Regions from separate parts of the Paenibacillus sp. FSL R7-0179 genome, predicted to be linked through region 3. Evidence: predicted binding sites of a transcription regulator. Region 3 holds the regulator's gene; each other region holds the start of a gene.
What was found. Region 3 encodes NrdR, which represses ribonucleotide reductase genes. Its sites were predicted from a motif close to AACACNATATATNGTGTT; they were not measured.

Region 1: a site for NrdR is predicted at 1,481-1,498, ahead of nrdI (class Ib ribonucleoside-diphosphate reductase assembly flavoprotein NrdI). Genes of this name have one in related genera too.
Region 2: a site for NrdR is predicted at 7,801-7,818, ahead of MKX63_RS24040 (adenosylcobalamin-dependent ribonucleoside-diphosphate reductase). Genes of this name have one in related genera too.

The regions. Positions count from the first base shown of each region.
Region 1 is NZ_JBBOCC010000001.1:2,817,581-2,828,306, forward strand. It holds gene nrdE (class 1b ribonucleoside-diphosphate reductase subunit alpha) at 1-1,046, opposite strand, end outside; gene nrdI (class Ib ribonucleoside-diphosphate reductase assembly flavoprotein NrdI) at 1,033-1,392, opposite strand; partial or broken gene MKX63_RS12505 (RNA polymerase sigma factor) at 2,045-2,176, shown strand; gene MKX63_RS12510 (RNA polymerase sigma factor) at 2,292-2,519, shown strand; gene MKX63_RS12515 (hypothetical protein) at 2,516-3,667, shown strand; gene MKX63_RS12520 (LacI family DNA-binding transcriptional regulator) at 3,803-4,819, shown strand; gene MKX63_RS12525 (cache domain-containing sensor histidine kinase) at 5,194-7,002, shown strand; gene MKX63_RS12530 (response regulator) at 7,006-8,625, shown strand; gene MKX63_RS12535 (ABC transporter substrate-binding protein) at 8,798-10,183, shown strand; gene MKX63_RS12540 (carbohydrate ABC transporter permease) at 10,289-10,726, shown strand, end outside.
Region 2 is NZ_JBBOCC010000002.1:1,751,544-1,762,269, reverse strand. It holds gene MKX63_RS24065 (hypothetical protein) at 1-501, opposite strand, end outside; gene MKX63_RS24060 (AMP-binding protein) at 534-2,033, opposite strand; gene MKX63_RS24055 (acyl carrier protein) at 2,038-2,283, opposite strand; gene MKX63_RS24050 (electron transfer flavoprotein subunit alpha) at 2,310-3,521, opposite strand; gene MKX63_RS24045 (electron transfer flavoprotein subunit beta/FixA family protein) at 3,534-4,310, opposite strand; gene MKX63_RS24040 (adenosylcobalamin-dependent ribonucleoside-diphosphate reductase) at 5,003-7,663, opposite strand; gene MKX63_RS24035 (DEAD/DEAH box helicase) at 8,088-9,833, shown strand; gene MKX63_RS24030 (YqhG family protein) at 9,830-10,726, shown strand, end outside.
Region 3 is NZ_JBBOCC010000002.1:1,395,718-1,406,443, forward strand. It holds gene pnpS (two-component system histidine kinase PnpS) at 1-598, shown strand, start outside; gene MKX63_RS22485 (response regulator transcription factor) at 718-1,446, shown strand; gene pstB (phosphate ABC transporter ATP-binding protein PstB) at 1,603-2,358, shown strand; gene phoU (phosphate signaling complex protein PhoU) at 2,438-3,097, shown strand; gene polA (DNA polymerase I) at 3,344-6,016, shown strand; gene mutM (DNA-formamidopyrimidine glycosylase) at 6,068-6,910, shown strand; gene ytaF (sporulation membrane protein YtaF) at 7,109-7,810, shown strand; gene coaE (dephospho-CoA kinase) at 7,820-8,416, shown strand; gene MKX63_RS22520 (lytic transglycosylase domain-containing protein) at 8,416-8,979, shown strand; gene MKX63_RS22525 (alpha/beta-type small acid-soluble spore protein) at 9,087-9,305, opposite strand; gene nrdR (transcriptional regulator NrdR) at 9,471-9,947, shown strand; tRNA gene MKX63_RS22535 (tRNA-Lys) at 10,143-10,215, opposite strand; tRNA gene MKX63_RS22540 (tRNA-Ala) at 10,222-10,296, opposite strand; gene MKX63_RS22545 (recombinase family protein) at 10,418-10,726, shown strand, end outside.

The DNA of each region.
Region 1 (10,726 bases), on a different contig from region 3:
TAGCCCGATTCAAGCTGAATCATGGCGATCTTGGTCAGCATGTCGCGTGCGCTCATGGCGATTCTTTTCTTCACACGCGGATCGGCAAGCAGGGTATCATACATGACATCCAGGTCCATGTCATCCAGATGCGTACCATACGCCTGGTAGACCGTGTAAGGAGCGAACACATGCAGCGGCTGATTATCCTGCGCCAGCTTATAGAAGCGGTTAGGCACGATCAGGCCGATAGACAACGTCTTCAGGCGTGTCCGTTCGTCGGCGTTAATCTTCTTGCTGTCCAGGAACTCCAGTACATCCCAGCCAAAAATATTATAATAAGCCGCACCCGAACCCTTACGCTGGCCCATCTGGTCCGCATAGGAGAAGCCGTCTTCCATGAGCTTCAGGACAGGCATGATGCCTTTGGCCGCATCCTCGACACCCTTAATCGTCTCGCCGCGCGAGCGCAGCTTGGACAGATTGACGGCAACGCCGCCCCCGATTTTTGACAGCTGCATGCAGGTATTCAGCACATAGTTGATCGAATTGAGCGAGTCATCCATTTCCAGCAGGAAGCAGGAGACCATCTCGCCGCGGCGGCTTTTACCGGCATTGAGGAAGGTTGGCGTAGCAGGCTGCAGGCGCTGTTCCATCATCGAACGGGCCAGTGTGCGGGCAGTCTCTACGTTACCCCGTCCCAGATGCAGAGCCACTACCGCTACGCGGTCCGGATAATGCTCCAGGTACTGCTTACGGTCATTGGTTTTGACAGCATAGTCGGTATAGAACTTGGAAGCCGCCATATAGGATGGGAAGCGGAAATTATATTCATGGGCGATCCGGTAGACATCCTCCATCTCAGCAGCGGAGTAACGGTCGTACAGGTCCTCGTAGTAATCATTGGCAATCATATAATCAATCTTGGCTTTGGTATCTGTGAAGGTCAGGCTGCGCCGCTCCACATCCTGCATGAACTCGGCTACTGCCTCCTGGTCCTTATCCAATTGGAAAAAGCCGCTTTCGTCTCTCTTCATCAACATGTTGTTCAATTCAATATGCCGCAACCCGGTCCACCTCCTGTTTTATGCGCTGTACGTCCCCGAAGGTTCCAGACAATTCAAACTTGCCGACCACCGGTACGTTGTAACGCTGTGCAATCAGATCTGCGCTGTGCGCGTATAGCTCACCCCAGTTTTTGTTGCCGCTTGCGGCGATGCCCTTCAGCCTGGAATGGTTTCGTTCAAGGAATGTTGACACCTTCTCTGGAATCTGTCCAAATCCGGTAGTGTATGTAACAAGCACGTAAGGCTCGTCGATCGTCATATGCTCTTCGATTTGAACCGCCGGAAGCTTCAATTTATTAATGAATCTTCTAACGTTGCCGGTCTTGGAATCGTAAGCAATCAACATGGCTCCTAACCTCCTATAACATGTAGCCCATTCTACTTGACAAATGAAGAATAGCGGTTTTACTAGATTTATGGGCTTAGCTCTTATATACACTATATTTAGTAATGCTTAATCATTTTATATACCATATATTGAAAAGTCAAGCGGTGAACAAGCCCTCACAGCCGCCCAAAATGCCTCTCTAAATCGCCAATCCCACGCCCCGCCTGCATTCTATTCTCTTATAATTAATTAGTATTTTTTTTAAGCAATTTGCGGGGCTGTGGAATGGTCCGAATGGGGCATTTGGAGAAGGGGAAGCGGCTATAAAATTTGAAAGCGCTCTGCCGTCGGCGGATGGAGTTTTGATGGCACTTCTTACATTAGACGCTGCTCCAATTTTTTGGGGGATCAGATCTGTTGTATTTTGTACACTTGATTTCAGCTAACAGGGGCTAATTGAGCAGATTCTCGAAATTCTAATGCAGGAACTGCAATCAGTACATTCAGCAAACAATAATTGATGGCGAGGGCGGCGTGCCCCAAGATTTTCAATAACAGGGAACCATATCGGTCGGCAGGAGTCTTATTAGGTGAGAGGGGAGAGAACATGCAGAGTAAAGAACTAACGTATAGCATGACCTGTGCCTCATCGGTATCGCTGCGTGAGATGATGGAGACCTACGGGCAGGATGTATGGAATTATGCTTTTTTCTTAACCCGCAGCCGGGAGCAGGCGAATGATATCAGCCAGGAGGTATTCCTCAAGGCCTACAAGAGCATCGGCAAGTACCGGGGACAGTCCACTCTGAAAACCTGGCTGCTCACCATTACCCGCAACACCGCGTTCAGCTTAAGGAAGAGCAGCTTCTGGCGGAGGTTCGTTCCGCTGGGCAGCCATCAGGATAAGGGGGGGGGCCTTGTCCGCAGAACAAGAGGCTATCGGCAATCAGTATGCGAACCGCATCTGGGAGATCATCATGGAGCTGCCGGACAAGTACCGGGAGGTGCTGGTGCTGGACATTCAGCAGGATCTGTCAGTCGCTGAGCTGTCCGCGCTGCTTGGAATCGCGCAGGGGACGGTCAAATCCAGGCTCGTACGGGCCAGAATGAAAGTGAGAGCAGCGATGAAGGAGGAAGACCAGTGAAGACAAGACAAGAGCATGAGCAAGTGAAGGCGATGAGCGGGGAGAAGGACTGGTATAAGCAAGCCGGACGGAGTCCGCTTGTAGAACCGGGATTCACGCCACAGCTTATGGCGCGGATTGAAGAGGCTGCCCATGAATCCTCTAATCGTACAAGCCGCCGCCGCTTCAGCCGTATGGCTGCCTTCGGCGGACTGGCAGCCATCCTGCTGCTTGGCGCGCTGGTCTGGCCATTTGGCCCAGGGGCCGGGCTTGATCCGGCAGGGAGGCTCGCAGCGGTCTTTAAGCCTGACTCGGGAGCGGCTGTGGTGCAGCCGGCGGTGTCACCTTCGGCTACTCAGAACGCTGCTTCACCAGCATCGCCGCAAGCTTACAACCCGCCGGTTGGTTCTGCAGAGTTCGAGCTTGGCGGAAGGAAGTATTACATGCCCTTATCGTTGGACAGAGATAAGACCCGTGCGCGTGCCGTTGAGACCAACGCCGGGATTGTCTGGTCGCCCCCGCCTCCGATGGTCAATTACAGCAAGCCCAAGTACACCCATCCTACGGAACCTTACACATTGTATCTGTCACCAAAAGGCCAGTCCGAGCTATCTGAAGCTACGGCTAAACGGATCTACACCTTACCGCTGTATGCAGGCGGTTCGCAGCGTTATTATGAGCTTACGGGGATCTGTGATGGAGGGGACTATATAGTGCTGGGTATCGGGACGATCACCTTGGGGAAAGGGATAGGAATGACACCTGAAAAGTTAACCGTTTTGAATTTAAAATCAGCCGCAGCAGGTGAAACAATAACCCCGCAGGAACTGTTAGATTTAAGCAGCTTAGGTGACAAATATTCCTTGTACAGATCCTTTATTGCTATTGATAAATATAATAGCGAGATGCTGCTTGTATATTACAGTGATGATAAAAAGAATGGTTATGACATTCATGGCAGTCTGTACAATATTGCTACTGGAGCGGTACAGAATATAAACAGCAAAATTGGCATGGATGTTCAAGGCCAGCAGCAGACGGCAATTTATGAAGTAAACGGGAAGAAGCGGAAAGCGGATGTCGTTTTGCTCCTCGGTCAGCAGTGGTATTATGATTGGTTTTATCAGGAGCACGGACAGCAGATTGATCCTGCCAAGACAGGGAAGTGACGGGGCTCCTAATTATTTTACGTGGATCTTATAGATAATTTACTAAAAAAAAGCTATACTTTTTGATAATATCTCTAAGTAAACTTGGTTAATGTTTACTTCTGGAGTGCGATATCGAAGAGTGGAGCGGGATCAATGAAGAAGCTGACTATTGAGGATGTGGCCCAGAAAGCGGGTGTATCGAAAAGCACAGTCTCGCAGTTTTTGAATAAACGGTTCAAGTATATGAGTGAGGCGACCAAAAACCGTATTGCCGAGGTTATCGATGAGCTGAACTACCAGCCTAACGGGCTTGCCCGCAGCCTTAAGCAGAACCGCACGCATATGGTTGGCATTATTGTGGCCAATATAGATTATTCGCTGTCCATTCAGTGCATCCGGGCGATTGAGAATGAGCTGCAGCGTCACGGCATCCAGGTGATTATCTGCAACTCGGATGAGAATGCGGACAAGGAGAATACCTACGTGGAGACGCTGGTTGCCCGTCAGGTGGATGGCCTGATTATTTTCCCGGCGGGAGATCAGCCTGCGCCTTACACAAGGTTAATTGAAGCAGAATATCCGCTGGTCTTCATGGACCGGCTGGTTGACGGCATTACGACCCAGAGCCTGCTGCTGGATAATGAAATGGCGGTGAAGACTGCTATCCGGGAACTGACGGGCCACGGCCATGAAGCGATTGCTATTCTATCCCTGCCGCTTGGCGTACATGCGATAACCCCGCGTAAAGAGCGAATGAGCGGGTACAAAAAAGCGATGGAGGAAGCAGGTCTGCCGCTGCTAGATTCGTATATGCGCAGTGTGTCGCGCGAAGATATCGCTTCCGCACTGGACGAGCTGCTGCAGCTGCCCCAGCCGCCGACAGCGCTGCTTGCCGCCAATGATCTGGTGCTGGGCGAGGTCCTTAAATATGCGAACCGTAAGGCCATCTCTATCCCCGGCCAATTGTCAGTGATCGGCATTGACGATGCGGAATTCGCCCGGATCTATAATCCCGATATTACAACGATCCGCCAGCCCGCTTACGAGATGGGGATGCAGGCAGCGAAGATCATGCTCTCCTTGATCAACGACACGGACGGCGCGATCCCCATCACCTACAGATTTCCGCCTTCCTTGCAGCAGGGCGATTCAGTGCAGCCTCCCGCTTAGCCGGAATAGCAACAGGCGGTATGAACGTCCCCGTAAGGCTTTATTTTGCCCGGATGCCGCGAACCTTTTCGGGCCTCCGAAAAGACCGGAAAACCGCTAAAAACCTTGATTTAAGGATTTTAGCGGTTTTTTAATTGATTAGGAAATCGTGATTTTCGTTCGATGCGGTGGAGGCGTGTGAGCTGGATATGGTCGAAAAACCGACCACAATGGGGATGCCGCAGTCATTTTGTTGTTTCCCCCTTCCTGGGCTTAACTTCTGCTGTCTAACGAGCAAGTTATCTTGACGCCGGGCCGCAGCAGCCGTATGGTACAAGTGACAAGAACCGACAACCAAAGGGAGGTACAGGGTACATGCTTCAGAAGGGAAAGCTATGAATACATTGACAGCCTATGGCCGCAAGCTCTGGCGGCAGATCGCCGGCAGGTATTACCGGATATCCATCAAACAGAGAATTCTATTCTCGTTCATCGTGCTGATCACACTGTCCATCGGTGCAATGGGCACCTTCTCGTATTGGATTGCCGCGCAGGAGATCGAGGATAACGCCTACGCCGGCAGCCGGGAGACGGTAAGCAAGACGGCACAGCTGCTGGATTCCCGCCTGAATGATGTGGCGCTGTCCGTGCAGTCCCTGATGCTGAGCGATGCGTACCGCAAAATGATGCTTGATGTGTTCAGCCACGATGTGTCGAATTACTATGTGCATCTGTCGGATCTGCAATATGTGCTCTCCCAGGCAACGTTCAACCAGCCGATCATTGAGAATGTGCTGATCGTTACCCCGATTGGCGATTTCTATTCCACTACGCAGATCCGCGCGCAGGACAACTCGTTCTACGGTTCGGAATTATATGATCTGAGCAAGGAGCAGCCGGGCGGCTACTGGGCCAAAGGACATTATGACCGGTTGTTCACGGGCAGCCAGCGGGTGGTTTCCTTCGTAGTCCGGGGAATTTATGAATACCCTTACACGCCGATCAGCAATGTATTTATTGTGGTCAATATCAGGGAGGGCCGGATAGATGAGCTGCTGAATACAGGCGGAGAACAAGCAGGGAGGAATTATTATCTGGTGAGCAGGGAAGGAGAGGCGGTGGTGGAGTCCCGCTGGCCGTTCCGGGGCAGGTTCCCCTGGAAGCCGGTGCTTGCCGAAGCCGGGACAGCAGCCGATCCGCAGGATCACTATTACAGCTACGGAGGCAAGGAATATCTGGTTAATTATACAGGCTCAGCCTCATCGCCAGACTGGATCATCTCCGGGATGCAGTCACGGGACCAGCTGCTGGGCAAGCTGCAGCGGGTGCAGCGCATCACCCTCTATGTCATCGTTGTTTTCCTGCTGGCCACCTGGCTGATCTCCAATCAGCTGACATCTGTGCTGCTGAAGCCGCTGTTCAAGCTGCGGCGGCTGATGCGCAGAGTCGAAGAGAACCAGCTCAGTGTGGTGTATGAGAGCCGTTATGAGGACGAGGTGGCCCAGGTCGGCTTTCAGTTCAACCGGATGATGTCGGAGATTAAGACGCTGATCGCGGATGTGAAGACCAAGGAGGAGGGCAAACGGCATGCAGAGATCCGTGCCCTTACGGCGCAGATGGAGCCGCACTTTCTGTACAATACCCTGAATACCATCTATTGCAAATCGGTCATGGGCGAGAATGACGATGTGAATGAGATGATCCTGTCCTTATCGCAGATGTTCCAGATCGGGCTCAGCGGAGGCAAGGATCTGATTACACTTGAGGATGAGCTGTCTCACATGCGGGAGTATTTCGCCATTCAACAGAAATGCTATGAAGGATTGTTTGAATACACGGTGACGGTAGAGGACGAAGCCCTGCTGTCCTGCCTGCTGCCGAAGATTATCCTGCAGCCGGTGGTGGAGAACAGCATTCAGCATGGCTTCAGCGACCGGACAATAGGAGGCAGCATAGACATCACGGTCACCCGGGAGCAGGGGCTGCTGCATATTTGCATTACCGACAACGGACGGGGGCTCGATGCTGCACAGGTCAAGCAGGGGATGGCCATAGCCCCGCAGTCCAGAAAAGGCTATGCCCTGTTCAACATCAGGCACCGGCTGGCCTTGTATTACGGGGCCGAAGCCCGTATGGACGTTAGCGGCGGGCCAGGTAAGGGATCACAGACGGATCTGTGGATTCCGTCAGGGGAGGAGCGATGAGGCATGGAGCCGGACAGGTTCAAATTATGTGTAATCGACGATATCAAAAGTGTGGTGGACATGGTCTCGCGCAAGCCGCCGTGGCAGGAGCACGGTATTGAGATCACCGGGACGGCGCTTGACGGCGAAGCGGGGCTGCAGCTCATCCGCGAGACCCGGCCGGACATTGTGCTGACGGATATCCGGATGCCAAGAATGGACGGCCTGGAGATGACCCGGGCGATTCTGGAGGTGCTGCCGGACTGTAAGATTATTATTCTCAGCGCCTACTCGGAGTTCTCTTATGCCCAGGAAGCCATCCGGCTGGGAGCGCTGGATTTCGTGAAGAAGCCCTTTTCCCTGGAGGAGATTGTGAATGCGGTGCTTAAGGCCAGGGAGCTGTGCCGGGAGGAGCGGCAGGAGAGCGCCAGACTTGCTGTGATGGAGGCCAAAATCAGGGAAAGTCTGCCTATCCTCCGCCAGGAATATCTCACCTTCCTGCTGCACCACCAGACGACAGAGGCGGAGGCCCGTTCCCGCTGGGCCTATCTTGATATCCCGCTGGACCAGCATGATTTCTTCGTCTTTGTCGCCGAGATCGATCATTTCGCGGAGAAGCTGGGCGGCCAGCCCGTGCAGGAGGTCGAGCTGCTAAGGTTCAGCCTGCACAATATTCTCGAAGAGACGATTTCCGCCCTGACCCGCGGCGTTATTATCCGGGAGGCGACAGACCGGTACGTCTGCATCATGAACGGCTCGGACCCGGAGACCGCCGCGCTGATTACGGAGGCCTGCTGCATGAATGTAAGCCGCTTCTCGCGGCATACCATTTCTATTGGCGTGGGTCTGGGCACGGCGGCGATTCAGGAGCTGGGTACGGCGTACAGACAGGCGCTTAGCGCGCTGGGGTATCATTTCTATACCGGGGGGGGCGGGGTCTATCATTATAGCAACATCGAGAATAAACCGCTCTCGCTCCACAGCTATTCCGCCGCCGCCGAGCAGGAGCTGCTGTTCGCTCTGCGTTCCGGCAATTCCGCCAAAAGCCTGCAGGTGCTGGACCAGCTGTTCTCGGAGCTGCTGGACAGCGGGCTTTTGCCTGATCCGCGTTATGTTGAAAGTGTCGGCTATGAGCTGAGCTCCAGGATCTGCCGGGTACTGCTGGAGCAGTTCCCTTACGGGCAGGTGGAGCCGCTGGAACTCAGAATTGCCGCCATGAAGAATCAGGTGCATCCTTCCCTGCAGGATATCCGGGACCTGCTGTCCTGGCTGTGCCGGGAGGCCTGTGCAATGGTTACAGAGGCCCGTTCCCTGGAGTCCACGCGGATTATCCGCCAGGCCGTCGAATATATCCATAGTCATCTGGATACGGGGCTGTCGCTGGAGCAGATGGCGAAGCAGATTAACCTAAGCCAGGGGTATTTCTCCAATCTGTTCAAGAAGGTGCAGGGGATTTCGTTCCAGCAGTATGTGATGCATGAGAAGATGGAGAAGGCGAAGGCGATGCTGATTAGCGGCCGGCAGGTTCAGGAGATCGCCCAGGATCTGGGGTATGAGCACAGGCGCTATTTCAGCGAGGTGTTCAAGAAATATACCGGCATGACCCCGTCCGAGTTCAAATTGCATTATCTTGGAAAAGAATAGGAATCAGCAGGGGAGGGATTTCCGCAGGGCGGAGATTACCTCCCTTATCTGTATAGAACTCCTGCAAATATCTGCCCTTAATGTGGGCTTACCCGCCTTATCCGGATGCGCCAATCCGTCTATAATCAATTTGTAAGCGAATACAGAAGGGATATATAAGGGGGAACTACCAATGATGAAGCGTACGCTAATGACATCTCTGAGCCTGGTCCTGGCACTTGGCTTAGCAGCCTGCGGCAACGGTAACAGTGGCGGCAATGCAACTGAAGGCAAGGGAGACGGGGCGAAAGCTGGTTCGGGGGAAAAAACTAAAATCAGCTACTGGACAGGCGACCGCCACGATGCGGATTTCGTGAAGGAGAAGGTAGCCGAGTTCAACGCATCTAATAAAGACGGGATTGAGGTGGAACTGGTCGTCAAGGGCGATGACTTCGATACCGCGCTTGATCTGTCCTTCCAGACCTCCGATGCACCGGATGTGATCCGGGTGAAGGAGAATACCGTCCAGACCTTCTACAAAAAAGGCTTTCTTGCTCCGATTGACGAGTTCCTGAACGATGAGCTGAAGGCGAAATTCCCGGCCATGCCGGACTTGAACGAATTCGACGGCAAGCGTTACAGTCTGCCGAACTATGGAACGACCATGCGCTTGGTGTACAACAAGGATCTGTTCGCCAAAGCGGGCATTGAGCATCCGCCGGTTACCCTGCAGGAGCTGGTGGATACAGCCAAGAAATTGACAGCAGCCGGCAAAGCCGACGGCGCTTACGGCTTCGCCCTTAACTTCAAGAGCCCCGGCAGTGCGTTCGCGCGTTCGGCGCGGGTGGTTGCGGAAATGAGCGGCTATGGCGGCTTCGGGTATGATTTCAAGACGGCCCGCTACGACTTCAGCGGCTTCGAGCCGATCATCAATGCCTTTAAGCAGATCAAGGACGACGGCAGCATGCTGCCGGGTGTAGAATCGCTGGATATTGATCCGCTGCGGGCACAGTTTGCGGAAGGCAAGATCGGAATGTACATGTCCTACTCCTCGGAGCCGGGCGTCTACAAGAATCAGTTCCCGGCCAAAATTGACTGGGCGGCTGCTCCGGTTCCGACCATCGACGGCAATGTGAAGGGGGCGTCCGGCTTCCTCGGAGGCCAATGGCTGGCGCTGAGCTCAAAAACAGAGCATAAAGAAGCAGCCTGGAAGTTCATGGAGTTCATGTACGGCGATCAGGTGCTGACGGATTATCAGGAAAAAGGCTTCGGCATCTCCATGGTTCCATCCATTAGTGCAGCAGCCAAGACTCCGGATGTGAACGGCATTGAAGGCTTCCTGCCGAACAAGAACGATGGGGTATGGCCGGTCTATCCGTCTGTAGCACCGGAAGGAATGAAATCGGATGACGCCTTCTTCAAATATATGCTGAACGGCGGCGACCTGAAGGCGATTATCGCTGATTTGAACAAGCGCTACAACGCTGCACTGGACAGTGTGATTGCGAATGACGGCGTGAAGGCCGAGCCGGATGCCGGCTTTGATCCCGCCGCTCTGGGCGGCAAGTTCGCCAAGTAGACAGAAGGTTAGGGATAGAGATACAGGCCGGGATAACGGGGATGGGGAAGCAGCTTTCCCATCCCTCTGCTCTGGCCGCAAGGGAGAGGAGCCGGAAGAAACCAGATGAACAAAACGAAACATGCCTTATTTTCATATAGCTTTATCTTTCCAAGTGCCTTGCTCACGTTGGTCCTCGGAATTTACCCGATTGCCTGGGCGTTCCGCTATATGTTCTATGATTACAAAGGGTTCGGAACGGCCCGGTTTACCGGCTTGGCCAATTTCAGCCGCATCCTGAAGGACACCCAGTTCTGGGATTCGGTGGTGAATACATTTGTCTATGCTGGCGGCAAGCTGCTGATCACTATTCCGCTGGCCCTGCTGCTGGCTGCCATATTGAACCGGGGGCTGCGGGGCAGACAGCTGCTGCGGGGGATTTTCTTCATGCCGACCGTCATCAGTACCGCCGTAATGGCCGTAGTCTTCTTCACGATTTTCAACTCGTATAACGGGATTCTCAACCAGTTCCTGATCCGCTCGGGCCTCTCGGATTCCGGCGTG
Region 2 (10,726 bases), 360 kb from region 3:
AGCTACTCTCAACGCCATTGTCGATACCATACGGATACAAGAGATGCAGATTCCGCTTCCGAACTTGGTGAGATGATCGGGGTAGATATGAGGGACGCAGCTTTCGGCGAACATCTGATTTAAGGAGCCTTGTCCCGGCTTTACGATCAGATGATCTACATTCAGTGTATTCAGTACTGTGCGCATATTCTGGAAGGAAGTCTCTGACATAAAGCCGTTGTCGAATGTAACGGCCAGTATGGAAAGCTGATAACGTTCTTGCAGGAGTTTAATTAAATAGGTGCTGTCCTTACCGCCACTGTAAGCCACGAGAGCATCATAGCTGCTGCCCTCCAGTGCTTTGCTGACCTGAATGATGTTCTCCAGCTTTTCTTGTATATGCTCTCCCGCTGAAAAGAGGATTTGTCCTTCGGCCTCCTGGCAATAGTGACACACGCCCTCGGAATCAAAATGAATCTCCGGGAATGTCTCAGGTAATATACATCTCACACAGCGTTTCATGTAATAGCCCTCCCTTACCTGTATGCCAGTCCTCATAACTCAGACCGGTTAATCTTGAAAGTAGCGGTTCTTGGCAGCTCACTCACGAATTCAATGGAGTGAGGCACCATATAATGCGGAAGATGCTGCCTGCTATACTGAATGACTGCTTCCTTACTTAACATGCATTGATTGCCGCTTATGATAAGCGCCTTGATCCGCTCGCCGGATTCCTCAACCCAAATCCCAGTAACAGCCACCTCTTCAATCCCATCCATACGGAGCAGTACTTCCTCAATCTCTTCGGGACTGATGCGAAACCCCATTGACTTTAGCATCATATCCTTACGGCCTGCAAAATACAGATATCCGTCCCCGTCACGCTTTGCCAAATCACCGGTATAAAGCGCCCGGCCGCGAAAGCGGCGTTCATTCTGCTCTGGATTGTTCCAGTAGCCAGGCGAAATGAACGCCCCTTCATGAACGATTTCACCCACTTCGCCCGGGGCGCAATCTTCTCCCTGCTCATCTAAGATTCTTATCGTTACTCCAGGCAGCGGTTTGCCGATAGACGAGGGTTTGCGCTCGAAATCTTCCGGCGGCAGGCAGGTAGAACGGAACGCCTCGGTCGTTCCATACATCATATAGAATCTGGTATTGCTCAGAATCTGTCTGAGCCGCATTAAATCATCATGAGGGAACACTTCCCCGATAATTGACACATACCGCAAATGCGGATATTGATTCCTGGAGAAAGGAGAATGGCGTTGAAGGAGCATCCGCCAGAATGATGGGACCGCATGAAAACCTGTGATGCGCTGGTTCAACATCGTGTTTACAATATCTTGAGGAAACAGCGATTCCTGAAGTACAAGTGTTGCCCCCACGTAAACGGAAGTGAATAGCTGGCTTAACGCTCCGTCGAAGGAAAAGGGGGATACACTGATAATCCGGTCCTCTGAATGATTCTCCAGTACCTGTGCCGAAGTAACGGTAGAGTCAAGGAAGATGCCATGTGTGACAATGATTCCTTTCGGCTTTCCTGTAGAACCTGAGGTATAAATGATGGCAGCCGGGTCCTCACGGCTAATCCCGCTTACTGGCGTGAAGTGGTCTGGCAGTCCTTCAATAATGTCATGGAAGCCTCCAGGCGTTAACGGGTCCGAGAAGATGGGGACAACCTCCGCAGGCTCCCCGCTTTTTAAATCCGACTTATTCCATATACCCTTCTTGGATTCATGCAGAAAGAGCAGCTTCATCCCGCAATCCCGGATGATATGCGCCAATTGCTCCTCCTTGAAATGCGGATTAAGATGAACAAATACAACTCCAGCCTTCATCGCACCAAAGATTACTAGCACTTCTTCAACACATTTTGTTGAGAAGATACCGACCCGGTCTCCTTTTTCCACACCCATAGACACCAGGAAACGGGCAACCCGATTTGATGCCTCCTCCACTTCACGATAGGTGTAGTGCCGTTCAGCCGCATAGAAGCCCGGCTTGTCCGGAGTTTCTTCCGCCGTCTTAGTGAGGGCCTCATGGATGAACATCCCGTTACTGCTCCTTGGTCTTTCTTTCGACAAGGCTAACCAGACCATCAATCGTACCAAAATGATGCATATCCACGTCCTCATCCGACAGTTCAATGCCAAAATTGTTTTCCAGATAGGAAATGATATCTAGCACATCCAGGGAAGTTAGCAGGCCAAGCTCAAACAGATTCGCAGAGCGGTCCTGTATATCCTCATTTGTGATCTTTTGAATATAAGCCGAAACATCTTCCAGTAATACGTTATTCATGGTTACACCATCCTCCAGATAGGTTTTTAAGATTTAAGTGTCAAGCTTTTCCCCTTCACATACTCCGTAATCCTTGGAATAATCTTCTCTAACTCTCCTACAAATCCATAAGAAGCATATTGAAAAATAGGAGCGTTGCGGTCAGTATTGATTGCGATTACAGTTGCGGACTTCTCCATCCCTACGATGTGCTGCAGGGCGCCGGAGATTCCGCAGGCAATGTAGACACGTGGTTTAACCACTTTACCGGACTGTCCAATCTGATGCGATACATCCAGCCAGCCGGCTTCGACAACAGCCCGGGTCGCCCCGACCTTGGCGCCAAGCGCTTCCGCCAGCGACAGAATTATCGGGAGATTCTCAGCCTTGCCGATCCCGCGGCCTACGGCCACAATAACATCCGAGTCTGTAAAGTCGCTTAACCAACGCTCAATCTTCCGAACCTCCAATACTTCATAGAACGACTGAGAAGTAGATATATGACCAGACCAATTCTTCAGTTGTCCGCAGAAGCCTTCGATCTGCTCCGCTGGCTCAAAAGCACCTTCTTTCAAAGTCGCCATTTGCGGTCTGTGCTGTGGCATATGAATACTCGCCATTACCGAACCGCCAAATGCTGTTCTCGTTGCCACCAGCGTACCCTGCACGCTATCGAGATGAACATCAATACAATCGGCACACAATCCGGTATGCAGTCTTGCCGCAACGCCGGCCATGATGGAACGCGCATGCCTTAGTCCTCCTGCCAAGACAATTTCAGGCTTCATAATCCCTAACAATTCAGCAATCCATTGAATGCGAAGATCCTCGGCGTAATAGCCAATACCTTGCTGTTCCACGAACCATAGCTCGTCCACACCATACCGGGCGAACTCGCTGGCAAGCTCATGTGTATGCTCACCGATAAGAATGGCATAGATTTTCAGATCACTTTGCGCCTGCAGCCGCCTCGCAGCTCCAATGACTTGAAGAGCGGATAAGGATAGTTTGTCATCACGGGATTCGAGATACAGGCAGATGCCTTTACATTCTTGCCCTGAGCTTGTCTGCATCCCAGCATCTTGTTCGTCCTGCTCATTGAAGATTGCTTCCATGGGACATGTATCCTTACAGACACCACATTGAAAGCATACAGATTCGTCTATAATCACCCTTCCATCGCTGACAGTAACAGCCTCAAACAAACAGACTGCCTTACACTTCAAACAATAGCTGCACTTGGACTGTATAATCTTCATATGAAATCCCCATCACAATTGCAGTACATGAGATACAACCTCCATAAATTCACTTGGATTACACTCATCAAAAAATTTCGTGGAATTTACTCGCTGGTGATTTTTTTCACAATTAACGGTATGAAGCACTTGGGTTGGCGAGCCTGACTTACCCACATTAGCAGAATTCAGCGGCAGATCTTCAGCTGACCATATCGTTATTTCTGCCCGGGCAGCTGCTATTCTTCCCCGGATAGATGGTATTCGTGGAGTATTGCAGCTTTTTCTTACAGCTAACAATGCAGGAGTGGGCAGCTTAACAACCAGCCTGGACTCTTCGTCTGCTTTTTCAATAAGGACCGATTGGGGATGAAGGGCGTTAATTTTCTCTACTCCGATGATATGCGGAATGCCAAGAAGCTCGGCAATGCCAGGTCCTACCTGCCCCGTCTCCCCGTCAACGGATTGTTCTCCTGTAATAACGATTCCGAAACTGCCCAGCTTCTGTATGCCCGCTGCAAGAATGCAGGAGGTTGCATAGGTGTCAGAGCCGGCAAACTGTGGTGAAGATAATAATACCGCTTCATCTGCGCCCATCCCCAGCAGTTCTCTTAATTGCTCCTCACATTTCCGGGGTCCCATGGACAGGCAAGTAATGTGTCCGCCATATTGTTCCTTCAGACGAAGTGCTTCCTCTAATGCATTTAAGTCATTGGGATTGTTGAGAAGGTGATAAGCCTCCCTGTCAAACTCACTATCTGCACTCGCATGAATATCCGGTACCTGTTTGATGCATACGACGATTTTCATCTAGCCCTCCTCATACTCAAGTTTTGTCTTATGTATAAGCACAAATGATAGATTAACAAATTAAGTAAACTTTGTATCATCAATCCTATCATTAATAAAATTCAAAATCTGTCATTAAATGTCGATTGAAAAATTTTCACTTTTTTATCACAAAACATCCCTCACTATATTGTTGATCATGCTGAAAGTACAAGGTGTATGATTAATTTTGCAGGTATTTAGCAGAGGATGAAGTTGGTTTTTGGTTACGTTGAAGACAGCCACATCATAGTTTATTCTATCGTCATCAATCATACCCGGGCTTCCATCTAACTGCTAGGTGGACCTATTGGAGTCAAATTAACATCTACGGTAACTGCGTTGTTCATGCGACTGTTAAGGAGAGGGAGATTCACTTATCAGGTCGTTTAATAAGTTAGCGAGCGGCGCCTCCGTCTCCGCCACTACTGCTCTTTCCTTGAATAATCCAATGTCTTTGACTCACCTCGAGACCTCCATTTCCGGTAAGATAATCTATTCCGATTTACATGAATCCCGCCAATAAGAGAGAATCTTAAAATCATTGTACGCCTTAAACTTAAGCTTAAAGCAACAGCTTTTTGGAAGCGGTTGATGTTCTTTGGAACGTCAAACAGCCCCCACCTTGTTATTAAGATGAGGGCCAGTATTAGTTACAATCTTCTATCCTCGGCTCAACCGCACCGGCTATACCCGCAATTCCCGCAAGTCTTACACCCCTCAATATTAATCAGCGAGGCGCTGCCGCAGGAGGGGCAGAGATCCCGCGAAGCAGTAGCGTGGCTGTGCGCGTCATGACCGCCGTGGTTATCGTTGGTGGCTGCCGCAGGAACGGTAGATTTCAGCTCAGCGCTCAGCGCCTCATTGAAATCAAGCTCCAGCGTAGCCGCGATAGGTGCTGGGATATGGTCGTCATCGGCATTGTTCAGCACATGGGTCTCCAGGGCCTTGGCTACCGCATCAGCGATGGACTCGACGCGGTTCGCGCCGAAGCCGATAGCGCCAGAGCCGCCGATGCCCTTGAGGTGCTTGATCAGCAGGCCGACCTTCTCGCCGTGGTCGCCGTAGCGCAGGAACAGCGAGCAGACGCGGCCCAGGGCTTCCGCCATGGCGAAGACATCAGAGCCAGCCTTGCCCACGTTCAGGAAGATTTCGGCCGGGATGCCATCAAGGTCATTGATCGTGATATACGCCATGCCGAACGGCGTGTTGATCTTATAGGTCGCTCCGCGCAGCACCTGCGGGCGCTTCTTGTATTGCTTGTCCACTCCGCTGGCCGCCGGCTGTAGACCCGGAGCAGCTTCCATAGTCATTGGCTTTACGGCCACAGTAGCCGGAGCTGCCGATTCGACTTCTTTTTCCACTGTTTCAACTTCTGCCCCAGCATCCTTCTTGTCTTCCTTCTTCGCCGTTTCCAGTACCTGCACATCACGGCTACCATCGCGGTAGATGGTCACGCCTTTACAGCCCAGATCGAAGGCCATCTCATACAGCTCGGCGGTCTCTTCCACCGTGAAGTCGGACGGGCAGTTCGCGGTCTTGGAGATCGAGCTGTCCACCCAGCGTTGGATGGCGGCCTGTGCACGGATATGATCCTTGGCGGACAGGTCCATCGAAGTGACGAAGTATTCCGGCAGCTCCTCTCCCGGATGGGCTTCCAGCCATTCCTGGGCGATCGGCACGAACTGCTCGTCATAGCCGAGACGGCTCTGGCGGAAATATTTGAAGGCGAAATACGGCTCGATGCCTGTAGATGTTCCGACCATAGTTCCAGTGCTGCCTGTAGGAGCCTGGGTAATAACAGTCACGTTGCGCATGCCATGCTTGCGGATCGATTCGCCAACCTCCGGATAGACCTCAGTAATATTCCGCATGAAGCCGCTCTGCAGATATTTGTCGGTGTCAAACGCCTGGAACGAGCCCTTCTCTCCTGCAATCTCAGCCGAAGCCAAATAGGCCTCGCGGGCCATGAAGCCGTAGAGCTTGTCCAGGAACTCCAGCGATTCGGGGCTTCCGTAGCGGATATTCAGCTTAATCATCAGCTCAGCCAGTCCCATGGTGCCGAGGCCTACGCGGCGTTCGAGCTTCTGGTTCGCTTCATTTTCCGGGAAATGATACGGCGTCTTATCGATAACATTGTCCAGGAAGCGGACGGAATACCGGGTTGTTCTCGCCAGATCTGCCCAGTCCACATCATGGTTTTCGGCATCGTAGAACTTGGAAAGATTGACGGCAGACAGGTTGCACACGCCCCAGCCGGGCAGGCCCTGTTCACCGCAAGGATTAGTACATATAATCCGATTGAAATACCAGCTATTAGACATCTGATTATAATACTCCATGAAAACAACGCCCGGCTCTGCCGATTTCCAGGCCGATTCGATAATCGTCTGCCAGATATCGCGCGCTTTGACGGTACGGTAAGGAATGACGCGGCGATTGTCGGCCTTCCATTTATCGAGATCGCCGTCCCACAGGGTGTCGTAATCCGGGTCAGTCGTGTCGGGGAAGACAAGCTCCCAGTCCAGATCCTCCTTCACGGCCTTCATGAAGCTGTTGCTCACGCATACAGACAGGTTGGCGTTCGTCACCTGGCCCATCGTCTGCTTCACAGTAATGAAGTCCAGCACATCCGGGTGCCAGTCGTTAATCATCAGCATCAGCGCGCCGCGGCGGCTGCCGCCCTGTTCAATCAGTCCGGTAGTGTAGCTGAAGAGGCCGCCCCAGGACACAGAGCCGCTGGAGGAACCGTTCACCCCACGGACAATAGCGCGGCGCGGACGCAGCGAGGACAGATTGATGCCAACCCCGCCGCCGCGGGCCATAATCTCGGTCATCTCGGAGAGGGTCTCCATGATGCCGCCACGGCTGTCTTTTGGAGAGGGAATGACATAGCAGTTGAATAACGTAAGCTCTTCGCTTGCTCCGGCGCCAGCCGCAATCCGCCCCCCGGGAACCAGCTTCCAGTCATCCAGAATGGAGCGGAAACGGCTTGTCCACTCCTCCTGAAGCTCGGGCGTCTTCTCTACTGAGGCCATCGCGGCCGCAAGACGGTCCCACATCTCCTCCGGTGTCTTCTCAATGTTCAGCGTCAGCTTCTCGACATCCGACTGCACCAGCTCGCCGCTGCGGGTTCGGACCGTAACGATCCGGCCTGTGCGCTCCACAATTTCACCGACCTCCTTGGTCGGGAACTTCGGATCATCCTTGGTCAGGACCAGCACCACATCGCCTACCTTGGCATTATTGCTGTCCGCGTCCTTCCAGGCGTAACGGTCCAGGAATATTTTCTCGCTCAGACCCTCTAGACGCTTGTTGTGTTCCACTGTACTCAATACCAAAACCTCCCGGGAATGTAATAGTTCATGCTTCCGGCGGCAAGGCAGCCGCAGCCTGCTTGTCCGGCGAAAGCTCCTTTTGTCAATAACAAACTGCCGGATTAAATCCGCATACCGCTAAATTTCATGCTTTTGTAACAATATATGGTGTGCGTTAACTTTTAAACTATACCACATGTTGTGGATAGAGGTCTTTTTTGAAAAAGCAGCCCCAGGCAGGAATAACGGAAAATTGGGAAAAGAAAGGCTCATTTCCTCCCTCTTTCTCGCTTTTTTGCAGGGCACCGGAACTGAAAGCTTTCAAGGCGGATTACAGCGTTCCTCTGTGAATTCCATGCGCCTCTGGTTATGAAATCTCTCTGAAACGAGCATACTACTGCTACGCATTTCGATATGAAACTGCGACGGAGGAGGCTGCAACATGACGCAATTATTCCGCAATTCCTTGCCCCAAGAGAAGGTAACTTCTGCGCCGCTGCTGCCTGTTCCTCTATCTTTTGAGCGTAACTGGCTGCATGATCTGGAATCGAGACTCGATAAAGGCGGGCCGTGGGGCGACTGGCGCTTATCCCGCCTTGCTGTGCAGGGAGAGCAGTCGGGGCTGGTGACCAGCTTCGATGAGCTGCAGTGTATGAAGCATCTGTCCGGGCTGTCTCCCCTTCCCCATCAGCTGGATACGGCGCACAAGGTGCTGTTCGAGATGTCGGGAAGGGCGATTCTGGCCGATGAAGTCGGACTTGGCAAGACCATCGAAGCGGGGCTTGTGCTGAAGGAGTATCTGGTACGCGGGCTGGTGAGCAAAGTTCTGATTCTGGTGCCGGCCTCGCTTGTCCTGCAATGGGTGCGGGAGCTGAATACGAAGTTCGGAATCTCTGCCGTAGCGCAAAAGAAAGCCTATTCCTGGGGCAATGACATTGTCGTCGCCTCGATGGATACAGCCAAGCGTGACCCGCATAAGGAAATGCTGCTGAGCCAGGAGTATGACATGCTGATTATCGACGAAGCCCATAAGCTGAAGAACAAGAAATCGACCAATTATCAGTTCGTACAGCAGCTCCGCAAAAAATATTGCCTGCTGCTCACCGCCACCCCCGTGCAGAACGATCTCGGCGAGCTGTTCAATCTGATTACGCTGCTCAAGCCGGGTCAGCTCGGGAATCAGGGCGATTTTGCTGCCAATTTTGTGGTGGATAAGCGTCAGCCCAAGAATGAGGTTCAGCTCCGGGGCGAGCTGTCCAAGGTCATGATCCGCAACCGCCGGGGCGAAGGCCCGGTGAATTTCACCAAGCGCAAGGTGCGCAATATCCCCCTCACCCTCTCCGCAGAGGAGAAGGCGCTGTATGATGGCGTGACCGCTTTTGTCAAAGAACAGTATCAGGAGGCAGGCGGTAATCTCAGCAGTATGCTCTCCCTGGTCACGCTTCAGCGCGAGGTGTGCAGCAGCCGGGATGCGGTGTTCGTTACGCTGGTGAATCTGATCAAGAAGCTGCCTGCCGATTCGCCGAAGCGTGAGCGGATGATGGGGCTGCTCCAGACGATCCGTACGGTCAAGACGAATACCAAGGCGGAGAAGACGATGGAGTTAATCCGCGATATGAACGAGAAGGTGATCGTCTTCACGGAATACCGGGCCACGCAGGAGTATCTGCTTCAGTATTTCCGTGATCATGGACTGCAATGTGTAACGTACTCGGGCGGGATGAACCGCGGCAAAAAAGACTGGATGATGGACCTCTTCCGCGGACGCGCCCAGGTGATGATTGCCACCGAAGCCGGCGGCGAAGGGATCAACCTGCAGTTCTGCCACCATATGATCAATTTCGATCTGCCGTGGAACCCGATGCGGGTCGAGCAGCGGATCGGCCGGGTCCACCGGCTCGGTCAGGAGAATGATGTGGTCATCTATAACCTCTCCACCGAAGGGACGATTGAAGAGCATATCCTCCACCTGCTGCATGAGAAAATCAACATGTTCGAGATGGTCATCGGCGGGCTGGATGTCATTCTGGAGCGCTTCGAGCAGAAGGGCTCGCTTGAGAAAAGCCTGTACAAAATCGTGCTCGAAGCGGGCAGCGACGAGGAGCTGCGCAGCGGGCTGGATTCGATCGGCGATTCGCTCAGTGAGCTGACCCACGCGGGGCTGGATGATAGCGGGGTGCTGGGCTGATGCTGACGCCTACAGAGGTGCGCAAGCAGGTCATGGATTATCTGGAAGCGACCGAATGCACCATTCTTGAATCCTCTCCGCTGCATGTGACGGTGAAGCTCTCCCCGCGCGCGGACCGGATGCTGACGGACCGCCCTTATTATTGGGGCTTCGTGGAGCGCACGGGCGTAGATCCCGAGACCCTGTCCTTCAGCTTCGTTTTCGACCCGCAGAAGTACGATGAACTGGCCGCGCAGGCCGCTGCGCCTGCGGCCCGCCCGCGCGGCGGGGCCAGCCGCCCGGCAGGGGCGGGAGCGCCGCCGGGTCTGGCCGGGGCAGCGGATGCCGAAGCTGCTGCGGAGCCGCTTGGCGCAGCGCAGGCGCAGGGAGCGGCGCTGCCGCCCGGGGTATCGGCTGCGCCGGAGGACAGCATCCTCGCGCGGTACTTCGGCATCGTCCCAGCGCTGCCGCGCCTCGGACCGGGCATGATCCGCCGCGAGGACGTAACCTACGGCAGCAAGCGCCTGCGGCAGATCTGGTCGGCGGCGCGGGACGAAGGCCGGTGCCTACAGCTGTTCGAGGACCCTGGCCTCAGGCAGCGGACCACCCTGTTCTCGGCCGCCTACGAGCCGTGGCTGGCGGTCTGCTACAAGGTCGAGATGAGCTGTGACCTGAAGCGCGAGGAGCTGCACTTCATCGCGGTCTCTTTGACCACCGGGCTGATCGTTCCGGACTTCGAGGCCCGGCTGGCCGGCAAGGAGCTGACGCCGCGGCTGCCGGAGAACATTCATGTCCAGCCGTTCGAGCTGGGGATAACGGACGGGGCCGACCGGCTGGAGGGATATCTGACCTCGAAGCTGGCACTGCTGGATTACACCTGGGCGGAAGAAGCCCGCGAACGGCTGGAGCTGGAG
Region 3 (10,726 bases):
GACGGCGCGTTCGTTCCTGCAGATCATTTACGATGAGAATGAACGGCTGAACCGCCTGATCGGCGACATCCTGGAGCTGTCCAAAATCGAATCCAAACGCGTTCAGCTGGAATGCTCCCCGGTTCATCTGATCGAGTTCTTCGATTCCGTCCTGGAGACGCTTAGCAAGGTAGCGGAGAAAAAGAAGATTACGCTCAGCTCGGATGTGCCTGCGGAGCTATTCATTGAAGGCGATGAAGACAAGCTGCGCCAGATCTTCATGAATCTGCTTTCCAATGCGATCAACTATACCCAGGACGGGGGCAATGTCAGAGTGACCGCAGTGAGCATCCAGAAGAAGGATGGCACTGAGAGCGTACGTTTTACAGTCAGTGATACGGGGATGGGGATTCCGCGCAAGGATCTGCCCCGGATCTTTGAACGCTTTTACCGGGTGGACAAAGCCCGCTCCAGAAGCTCCGGCGGAACCGGACTTGGTCTATCTATCGTGAAGCATCTGGTTGAGCTGCATCGCGGATCTATTAATGTAGAGAGCGATCTGGGCATCGGCAGCTCATTTATCCTGGAATTGCCGCTGCTGCAGGAAGAGAATGAATAACCCTGCGGAGTTTAATAGAGAATAAATTTATAATTTTACACTAAGTTAACATTGTGGTGCTATGATGTGCATGTGTGCAGTTTTGTAAATTAATAACCTATGAAAAGACGGGGGAACCTATGGCACAACGATTGCTTGTCATTGAAGACGAACCGACACTGGCCCGGCTGCTGTCTTATAACCTGACACAGGAAGGCTACGAGGTGACGGTGGAGGATCATGGAACGGCAGGATATGACCGTGCGACTAGAGAACCTTTTGAATTGATCGTACTGGATCTGATGCTGCCCGGCATGAACGGCATTGACATTCTGGATAAATTGCGTGGACAAGGCATACGTACACCGGTGATCGTGCTGACGGCCAAGAATGCGGAAGAGGATGTCGTCCGCGGGCTGAAGTCCGGGGCGGATGACTATATTACGAAGCCCTTCGGCGTATCTGAGCTGCTGGCCCGGGTCAGTGCAGTGCTGCGGCGGATCTCCGGCATTGCCGAAGAAGCTCCGCCCGAGGCAGCGGTATCTGCATCGACGATTATTCTCGGACAGCTGGAGATCTACCCCGAGCGTTATGAAGTCTCCCTGGGCGGACAGAGCATCAATCTGCGGCCGAAGGAATTTGAAGTGCTGCTGTATCTGGCCCGTAAGCCGGGCGTCGTTCTGACGCGGGATGATCTGATGAATGCGGTCTGGGGCTTCGACTATATCGGAGGCCAGCGTACCGTTGATGTGCATGTCAGTTCCTTGCGCAAGAAGCTGGAGCTTGACCCTGAATCCGTGCATATCGATTCCATCCGCGGGGTGGGCTACAAACTGGTCGTCAACAAGAAGAGAACACCTGTCATCTAACATGGCGGTGTTCTTTTCACAAGATAAGCACCTTCTCCTGGCGCATATCTTACTACACAAGGATTTTACACTGCGTTAACAATTCTCTGGAGCTCTATTTACACTGAAAGCTTATCATGGGGAACGAAGATGATGAGAAGGAGACAACAGAAACTAATGAAATCCATCATTGACATAGAGAAGCTAGATCTCTACTATGAGTCATTCCATGCCCTGAAGAACGTGGATTTGCAGATTCCGGAGAAGCAGGTGACCGCTTTTATCGGACCTTCCGGCTGCGGGAAATCCACACTGTTGCGTACTCTTAACCGTATGAACGACATGATTCCCGGAACACGTATTGAAGGTAAAGTAAATATCGGCGGCAAAAACATCTACAGCGACGAGATCGAAGTGGAGAGTCTGCGTAAGCAGGTGGGGATGGTGTTCCAGCAGCCCAATCCTTTTCCCAAGTCGATCTATGATAACGTGGCTTACGGTCCGCGCCTGCACGGTGTGAAGAGCAAAGCTGAGCTGGATGTTCTTGTAGAGCAAAGCCTGCGCCAGTCCGCGCTCTGGGAGGAAGTGAAGGATTTCCTCAAGAAGTCTGCCTTAAGCCTGTCCGGCGGGCAGCAGCAGCGTCTCTGTATTGCCAGAGCCCTTGCCGTACAGCCGGATATTCTGCTGATGGATGAGGCGACGTCTGCGCTGGATCCGGTGTCCACGCTCAAGATTGAGGAGCTGGTCCAGGAGCTGCGGGATAAGTATACGATTGTAATGGTCACGCATAATATGCATCAGGCCGCCCGGGTATCGGGACGCACTGTATTTTTCCTGAACGGTGTTATTGTGGAAGCTGCGGACACGGAGCTGTTATTCTCCAACCCGAAGGATTCCCGCACAGAAGACTATATCTCCGGCCGCTTCGGCTAAGAATGCCTGATTCGCAAGTCTCAGGTTCACTCCGTTCACCCGATATGACCATATGTTTTTGAGGAGGATCACTTTCGATATGATTCGCAGAAAAGAATTCGACAAAGATCTGGAAGAACTGCGCACCCTGCTGCAGCAGATGGGCGAGCATGTAACGGATGCCCTGGATGGTGCGATACTGGCCCTGCAGACCCTTGATACGGCACGGGCACAGGAGATTGTCAAAGCGGACCTGCGGCTGAACGCCATGGAAGACCGGATTATGGAAATCGGCTCACGGCTGATCATCACCCAGCAGCCAGTGGCGAAGGACTTGCGCCGCATTATTGTAGCCTTCAAAATCTCCAGCGATCTGGAGCGTATGGGCGATCTGGCACTGGATGTAGCCAAGGTAACAATGCGTATCCAGGGACAGCAGCTGATTAAGCCGCTTGTGGATATTCCGCGTATGGCTGAGCTGGTGACGATCATGACCACCGAGGCTATTCAGTCTTATCTGGACGAGAATACGGATCTGGCCTACAAAATGGCGCAGGATGACGATCAGGTCGATGGCCTGTACAGCGCGATGATTAACGAACTGTACACGTATATGGTTCAGAAGCCGGAAACCGTGAATCAGGCGATGCTGCTCACTCTGGTTGGCCGCTATATTGAGCGGATTGCCGACCATGCAACGAATATTGGTGAGAGTGTAGTGTATCTGGTTACAGGGAAACGTCCGGATTTGAACCAATAACCGTATAATGATGGCGCATAGATGCTGCTTTGCAGAGCTCTGCGCCTTAAGCGTCAGACAGCAAGCCACCTCCCCGGGGCTTGCCTTTTTTTGTTTTAAAGCGCGCTTCACTTGGCAAACCTGTATTCCATACCATTAGCAGCAGCTAAGGAGCGGGCAGGTGTGGATCTGTGGTCTCAGGTTCTTTTTTGTACGGAGCATATGGTACTATGTAAAGAGAAAGCAAGATAAAGGCGAGGTGCTAGTGTGGACAAGCTGATACTCATTGATGGAAATAATATCATTTACCGGGCGTTCTTCGCCATGCCGCCGCTGACGAATACAGCGGGACAGCAGACGAATGCGGTATACGGTTTCACGACGATGCTGCTCCGTTTGCTGGAGGAGCATAAACCGACACATATGATTGTGGCTTTTGACGCGGGAAAGATTACTTTCCGGCATGAGGGCTATGAAGATTATAAGGGCGGACGCCAAAAGACCCCGCCGGAGCTGTCCGAGCAGTTCCCGCTGCTCAAAGAGCTGCTGAAGGGTCTGGGAGTTCCGCAGTTCGAGATTGCCGGCTACGAGGCTGACGATATTATCGGCACCATCTCCAGGGAAGCGGATGCCGCCGGCCGTCAGGTGATGATTGTGTCGGGGGATAAGGATATGCTGCAGCTGGCTTCCGAGCATACCACCATCGCACTGGTGCGCAAGGGAGTTACGGAAGTAGAGCTGTACGGACCTAAGCAGATCCGCGACAAATATGATCTCACCCCTGAGCAGATCATTGATCTGAAGGGGCTGATGGGCGATGCCAGCGACAATATTCCCGGGGTGCCGGGAGTCGGGGAGAAGACGGCGCTTAAGCTGCTCCAGCAGTTCGGATCGGTGGAAGGCGTGCTGGCCGGAACCGGTGAGCTGAAGGGGAAGATGAAGGAGAAGCTGGAAGAGCATGCAGACAGCGCCATTATGAGCAAAAAATTGGCGACGATCTACCGTGAGGTTCCGCTTGAACATACCTGGGAGGATATGGTGTTCAGCGGTATTGCTGCCGATACGGCGGGCCCTGCCCTGGCAAAGCTGGAGTTCAAGTCCCTGCTGGAGCGGCTGTCGCTCAGCGCCTATTCGCATGGGGCGGACGGCAGTCTGTCCAGCCCCGCAGCAGTGGAAGCGGCTGAGCTGACGATTACCCTCGTTGACGAAGCCGGAATAGAGCAGCTGATTCAGACACTGCCGGGCATCTCCGCCCTGCATGTGGAATCTAACGGGGAGAACCCGCACCGTGCTGAAGTGATCGGCCTCGGGCTGTCTTCGCCGGAGCAGCATTATTTTGTGCCTTTTGCCCTGCTGAAAAGTCCGGCGGCAGCACCTCTGCGGGACTGGCTCGGTGATGAGCAGGCGCCGAAGAGCGGGTATGATCTGCACCGGGCCGATCTGGCTCTGCATTGGCAGGGAATTGCTTTTGCCGGAGCCGCTAAAGATGTTCAGCTGGCCGCTTACCTGCTGGACCCGACGGAAGCGAGCCAGAATCTGAATGACCTGACCACGAAATACGGCCTGCCCCGCTTGTCGCCGGATGAGGATGTTTTCGGCAAAGGGGCCAAATATAGAATTCCTGAGCTTAAGATTCTCGGTGAGCATGTCGCCCGCAAAAGTGCTACCGTGCTTGGCATTGTGCAGAAGCAGCAGGAGGAGCTGGACAAGACGGACATGACCGGTCTGTTCCAGGACCTGGAGATGCCGCTATCACGAATTCTGGCCGATATGGAGAAGCAGGGCATTGCTGTGAATAAGGATGATCTCATTCAGCTCGGCAAGGAATTCGAAGCCCAAATCTCCCGGCTGGTCACTGAGATCTACGCCGCCTGCGGAACCGAATTCAATCTGAATTCTCCGAAGCAGCTGGGCGAGGTTCTGTTCGTGAAGCTCGGTCTGCCGGTTGTGAAGAAGACGAAGACCGGATATTCGACCGATGCCGAGGTACTGGAAAAGCTTGCGCCTTATCATGACGCCGTGCGCCTGATTCTGCAATACCGCACCCTGGCCAAGCTGCAATCTACGTATGTCGAAGGTTTAATGAAGGAAATTTCGCCGGAGACGGGCAAGGTGCATACCTTCTACCGGCAAACGATTGCTGCTACGGGCCGGCTCAGCAGCCAGTTCCCGAACCTGCAGAATATTCCAATCCGGCTCGAAGAGGGCCGCAAGCTCCGTAAGGTATTCGTGCCCTCCGAGCCGGGCTGGTCGATTCTGGCGGCGGATTACTCGCAGATCGAGCTGCGTGTGCTGGCGCATATCTCGGGCGATGAGCGGATGAAGGAAGCTTTTGTCGAGGATATGGATATTCATACCAAGACCGCGATGGACGTATTCGGCGTCCCTGCGGAGAGTGTGGACAGTAATATGCGCCGGTCCGCCAAAGCAGTTAACTTCGGAATTGTGTACGGCATCAGCGATTACGGCCTGTCGCAGAACCTGAACATTCCCCGTAAGGAGGCAGCCCGGTTCATTGAACAGTATTTCGAGGTGTTCCAAGGTGTGCGCCGTTATATGGATGATATTGTGGTCGAGGCCCGTAAGCAGGGGTATGTGACTACGCTGCTGGAACGCCGCCGTTATCTGCCGGAGATTAATGCAAAGAATTTCAATCTGCGTTCCTTCGCAGAACGTACGGCGATGAATACGCCGATTCAGGGAACAGCTGCGGACATTATCAAGCTGGCCATGGTTCATATGGACAAAGCGCTGCATGAGCGCGGCCTGAAGAGCCGGATGCTGCTCCAGGTACACGATGAACTGGTGTTCGAGGTGCCGGAGGAGGAGCTGGAGCAGATGAAGCAGCTTCTGCCCGAGGTGATGGCCGGAGCGCTGCAGCTGTCAGTTCCGCTGAAGGCAGAGGTAAGTTATGGCAGCAACTGGTACGAAGCGAAATAGGCTCCCCGCGCATGGCAGATATCCGGTATAATGGAGTGGAGGTGAGCCATGATGCCGGAATTGCCGGAAGTCGAAACAGTCAGAAGAACACTTAATGAGTTAATTACAGGCAAGCAGATAGAGCATGTCACCGTCCGGCTGCCGCGGATTATTCAGCGCCCGGATGATATTCAAGCCTTTGCCCATATGCTGGCAGGCCATAGTGTGGTTACAGTTGAACGCAGAGGCAAGTTCCTGCGTTTCGTATTTGACGGGCTGGTGATGGTCTCCCATCTGCGGATGGAGGGCCGTTACGGCGTCTACCGTGAGGGCGAGCTGCTGGACAAGCATACGCATGTTATTTTCCATTTCACAGACGGGACAGAGCTGCGTTATACGGATGTGCGCCAATTCGGGACGATGCATCTGTTCCAGCCGGGAGAGGACCTGCAGCTGAAGCCGCTGAACAAGCTGGGGCAGGAGCCGCTGGATGCCGATTTCACGCTGGAACGGTTCAAGGAGATTGTCGCGAAGCGGAGCACCAAGATCAAGCCGCTGCTGCTCAATCAGGAATATATAGTAGGTATCGGCAATATTTATGTAGATGAGTCCCTGCATCGTGCAGGAATCCACCCGGAGGAGACCGCGAAGTCCCTCACGGAGGATCAGCTGGCCAGGCTGCACCATGCTATTGTCGCAACACTGACAGAAGCGGTGAATGCCGGAGGCTCCTCAGTGAAGTCGTATGTCAACGGCCAAGGGGAGAGCGGAAGCTATCAGGATCAGCACAAGATCTATGGACGCAAGGATCAGCCGTGTGCCACCTGCGGTACGCTGATTGAGAAGAGCGTAGTCGGCGGACGGGGAACGCATTATTGTCCCACCTGCCAGCCCGTACCTGTACTGATTCTGTGACTTTTATTTAGAGTCAGCGCTGCATTTACCGCCCTTTCCCGGGCCATTACACCTGAGTTATAACCGTTCTGTATAAAGGCAGGCACTTACTGCCCGTCCCGCCCATATAATGTGTGAAGATTGCTGATTATGGCGAAACGGAGCTCCGGCTTGGATGCTTAATCCACCAGCTCCGGTTCTTCACGGGAGGGATTGCGGGTGCTGAGCCCATTGTTGTCTTTGCTGTTGCTTGCGTTTGCGCTTAGTCTGGATGGATTTGGTGTAGGCATTACATATGGACTGCGTAAAATGAAAATTCCCCTGCTCTCCATTATCATTATTTCGCTCTGTTCAGGGGTCGTCATCTATGGTTCTATGCAGGTGGGCGTGCTGTTGGCCAAGGTAGTCTCGCCGAATGCCGCTTCCAGTGTCGGAGCGGTTATTCTCGTCTTAATGGGCTGCTGGTCCCTGTTCCAGATGCTGACGCAGAAGGAGAAGGAGCAGGGAGAGACAGTGCCTGGACAGGAGACCATACTGGAGACGGCTGCTTCCGTACAAAGTGCCGAGACAGTGCTGAAGCCGGCAGTATTCTCGCTGGAGCTGCGCCATCTGGGCGTGGTGATACAGATTCTCCGGACGCCGTCTTCCGCCGATATGGATGCTTCAGGGAGTATCTCCTCCATGGAAGCCATGATTCTGGGGATCGCGTTGTCACTGGATGCCTTTGGGGCCGGCCTTGGTGCGGCACTGCTCGGATTCAGTCCGTGGTCCACCTCGCTGATGATCGCTGTATTCAGCGGAACCTTTTTGCTGATGGGAATGAAGACGGGACTGAGATTATCCGGCAGCTACTGGATGAAGCATGCGGCTGCGCTGCCCGCGATATTATTAATTGTAATGGGTATAATGAAGTTATTATGAGGTGAGTACATGATTATAGGCTTAACCGGAGGCATAGCTTCGGGAAAAAGCACCGTGTCTGCGCTGTTTGTCCGCAAGGGAGCTGCACTGGTGGATGCCGATGTCATCGCCAGAGAGGTGATGCTCCCCGGACATCCGGTGCTGGCGGCAGCGGTGGAGGCTTTTGGAGACCGCATCCTGCTGCCTGACGGTTCGCTGGACCGGGCGGGTCTTGGTGAGATTGTCTTCCGGGACCCGGAGGCGCTCAAGACACTGAATAACCTGACCCATCCGGCAATCCGCAGGGAGATCAAGGACAGAATGTATGCGCTTGAGCAGGAGAATCCGCAGCGGCTGGTCATTGTCGACATTCCGCTGCTCTACGAATCAGAGCTGGATTCCTTATTTGAGCAGATTATTGTGGTCTATGTTCCAAGGAGGGTGCAGTTAGCCCGCCTCATGGAGCGGAGCGGAATGAAGCTGGAGCAGGCTGAGGACCGGCTGAGGTCGCAGATGGATATTGAACTGAAGCGCAGGAAAGCGAATTATGTGATCGACAATAGCGGTGATCTGCAGTCTGCCGAGCTTCAGGTTGCCCGGTTGTGGGACAGGCTGGGCCTGATATGATGAAGTGGTTACGTAAAAAAAGAGTCCTGCTGCTGCTGTTCATCGGCTTCACCGCGATTCTGTTTCTAGGCTCTAACTGGATGTCATGGTTTTATCCTATTCATTATAAAGCAGAGATCCGCCAGCACAGCCGGACGTATGAGATGGACCCGTTTCTGGTGGCATCCATTATCCGCGTGGAGACCAATTATAAGACCGGCCGTGAATCCAAAAAAGGCGCGCTGGGACTCATGCAGCTGATGCCGGATACCGCCAAGTGGGCACTAGAAAAGGCCAAGCTTCCTGAGGTATCGCTGGAACGGCTGAAGGAAGAGCCCTCGTCCAACATTGAACTGGGCACCTGGTATTTGTCTACGCTCTCTAAGCAGTTTGACGGCAACCGTATAGCAGTAATAGCCGCCTACAATGCTGGACCCGGCAAGGTGCAGAGCTGGCTGGATGAAGGGCAGTGGGACGGAACAGAAGCCTCTGTGAAGGATATTCCGTTCGGTGAGACCCGTCATTACGTGCAACGCGTGATTTATTATTATGATCAATACACTGAGCTCTACAGTGAGTTCTAGGTGCTTGTTACTTCTGTTGCTCTTATGTAAAAAGAAGCATCAAACGGCCGGAGGCCGTTCGATACTTCTTAGGCAAGCTTATGTCGTGTTTAGCAGGTTATTTGTACTTATTTGTACTGACCTGCCAATTGCTGTTCAGCCAGGGTTACAAGACGTTTAGTGATGTAACCACCGATCGAACCGTTTTCGTAAGAAGTTTTATTGCCTTGGTATCCGTCTGGGGAGAGGGTGATACCTAGTTCCTGGGCAACTTCATATTTCAGTTGTTCCAAGGCACCGCGTGAGTTTGGAGCTACCAGGTTATTGGAGTTGTTATTTTGGCTCATTGCTGTTCACCTCCTATCGGTTGGTAACTGTATTATGTGCCGGACATGTCAGATTCATAACAACAAATAAACGGTGTTTTCTGGAAATTAAATGATGCCCGAATAGCCCTTGTGTATCAAGGGACCGGGCCAATCCATTCTAATGATGAGGAAGTGAAGAAGCTTATGAAATGCCCTTACTGTGACCACACCAATACCAAAGTCCTGGACTCGCGCCCGGCCAATGAGAATAAGTCCATCCGCCGCAGGCGGGAATGCGAGCTGTGCAGCCGCCGTTTCACCACCTTCGAGATGATTGAAGAGACCCCCCTGATTGTGATCAAAAAGGGCGGCAGCCGTGAAGAGTTTAGCCGTGACAAAATCCTCCGCGGCCTGATCCGTGCCTGCGAGAAGCGTCCGGTCCCTGTAGAGCGCCTGGAGGTCATCGTATCCGAGGTGGAGAAAAGCCTGCGCGGCATCGCCCTCGCTGAGATCGAGAGCCGCCAAATCGGCGAGCTGGTCATGGAGCAGCTCTACCCCGTTGACGAGGTAGCCTACGTCCGCTTCGCGTCCGTGTACCGCCAGTTCAAGGACATTAACATGTTCATGAAGGAACTGAAGGGATTGCTGTCCAAGAACACGGAGGAGCTGGAGGGGCTGTAAGCGGTTTAGGGAGGGTAAGCCCTCATTGGGGGGGGCTGGCTCTGGGGTTTACGGGACAGCCGCACAATGTACAAGGTACTTATTGGTGAATGAACCGATGAGTGCCTTTTTGTTGAATTGCTTATGAACGTATAGGATTGAGGGGCTTTAATTTGAACAAAAAAAAGACCCTGGTCAGGGTCTTTAAAAATGTGATGGACTCTCAGGGGCTCGAACCCTGGACAAATAGATTAAGAGTCTACTGCTCTACCAACTGAGCTAAGAGTCCATGGAATGGTGGAGAATAGGGGATTCGAACCCCTGACCTCTTCGCTGCCAGCGAAGCGTTCTCCCACTGAACTAATTCCCCATTCGTTTTTCTCACAAGAAATAATATATCATAAATATATTTCTCAGTCAACATTATTTACAAAAAGAATAATAAGGATTAAAATATGGTAGTATATATGACTGATGGGAGGTCTTTCGATATGGGGGATAAGAGGCGGGTCGCAGCATTTTACAGAGTATCAACAAAGGGGCAGCTTGAAGGAAATGATATTCCTATGCAACGTAGGGCTTGTCAAGAGTTTATTAATAGTAAGGGTTGGATGTTGGTAAAAGAGTATACGGAGAAAGGCGTTTCTGGATATAAGACAGCGAATGAGGACAGAGATGAAATTCAACGTGCTAGATATGATGCAGAAAATAGTCACTTTGATGTATTGCTTTGTTTCATGTTCGACAGATTAGGAAGAAGGACATATGAAACTCCTCTGTTATTAAAATGGTTCAACTCA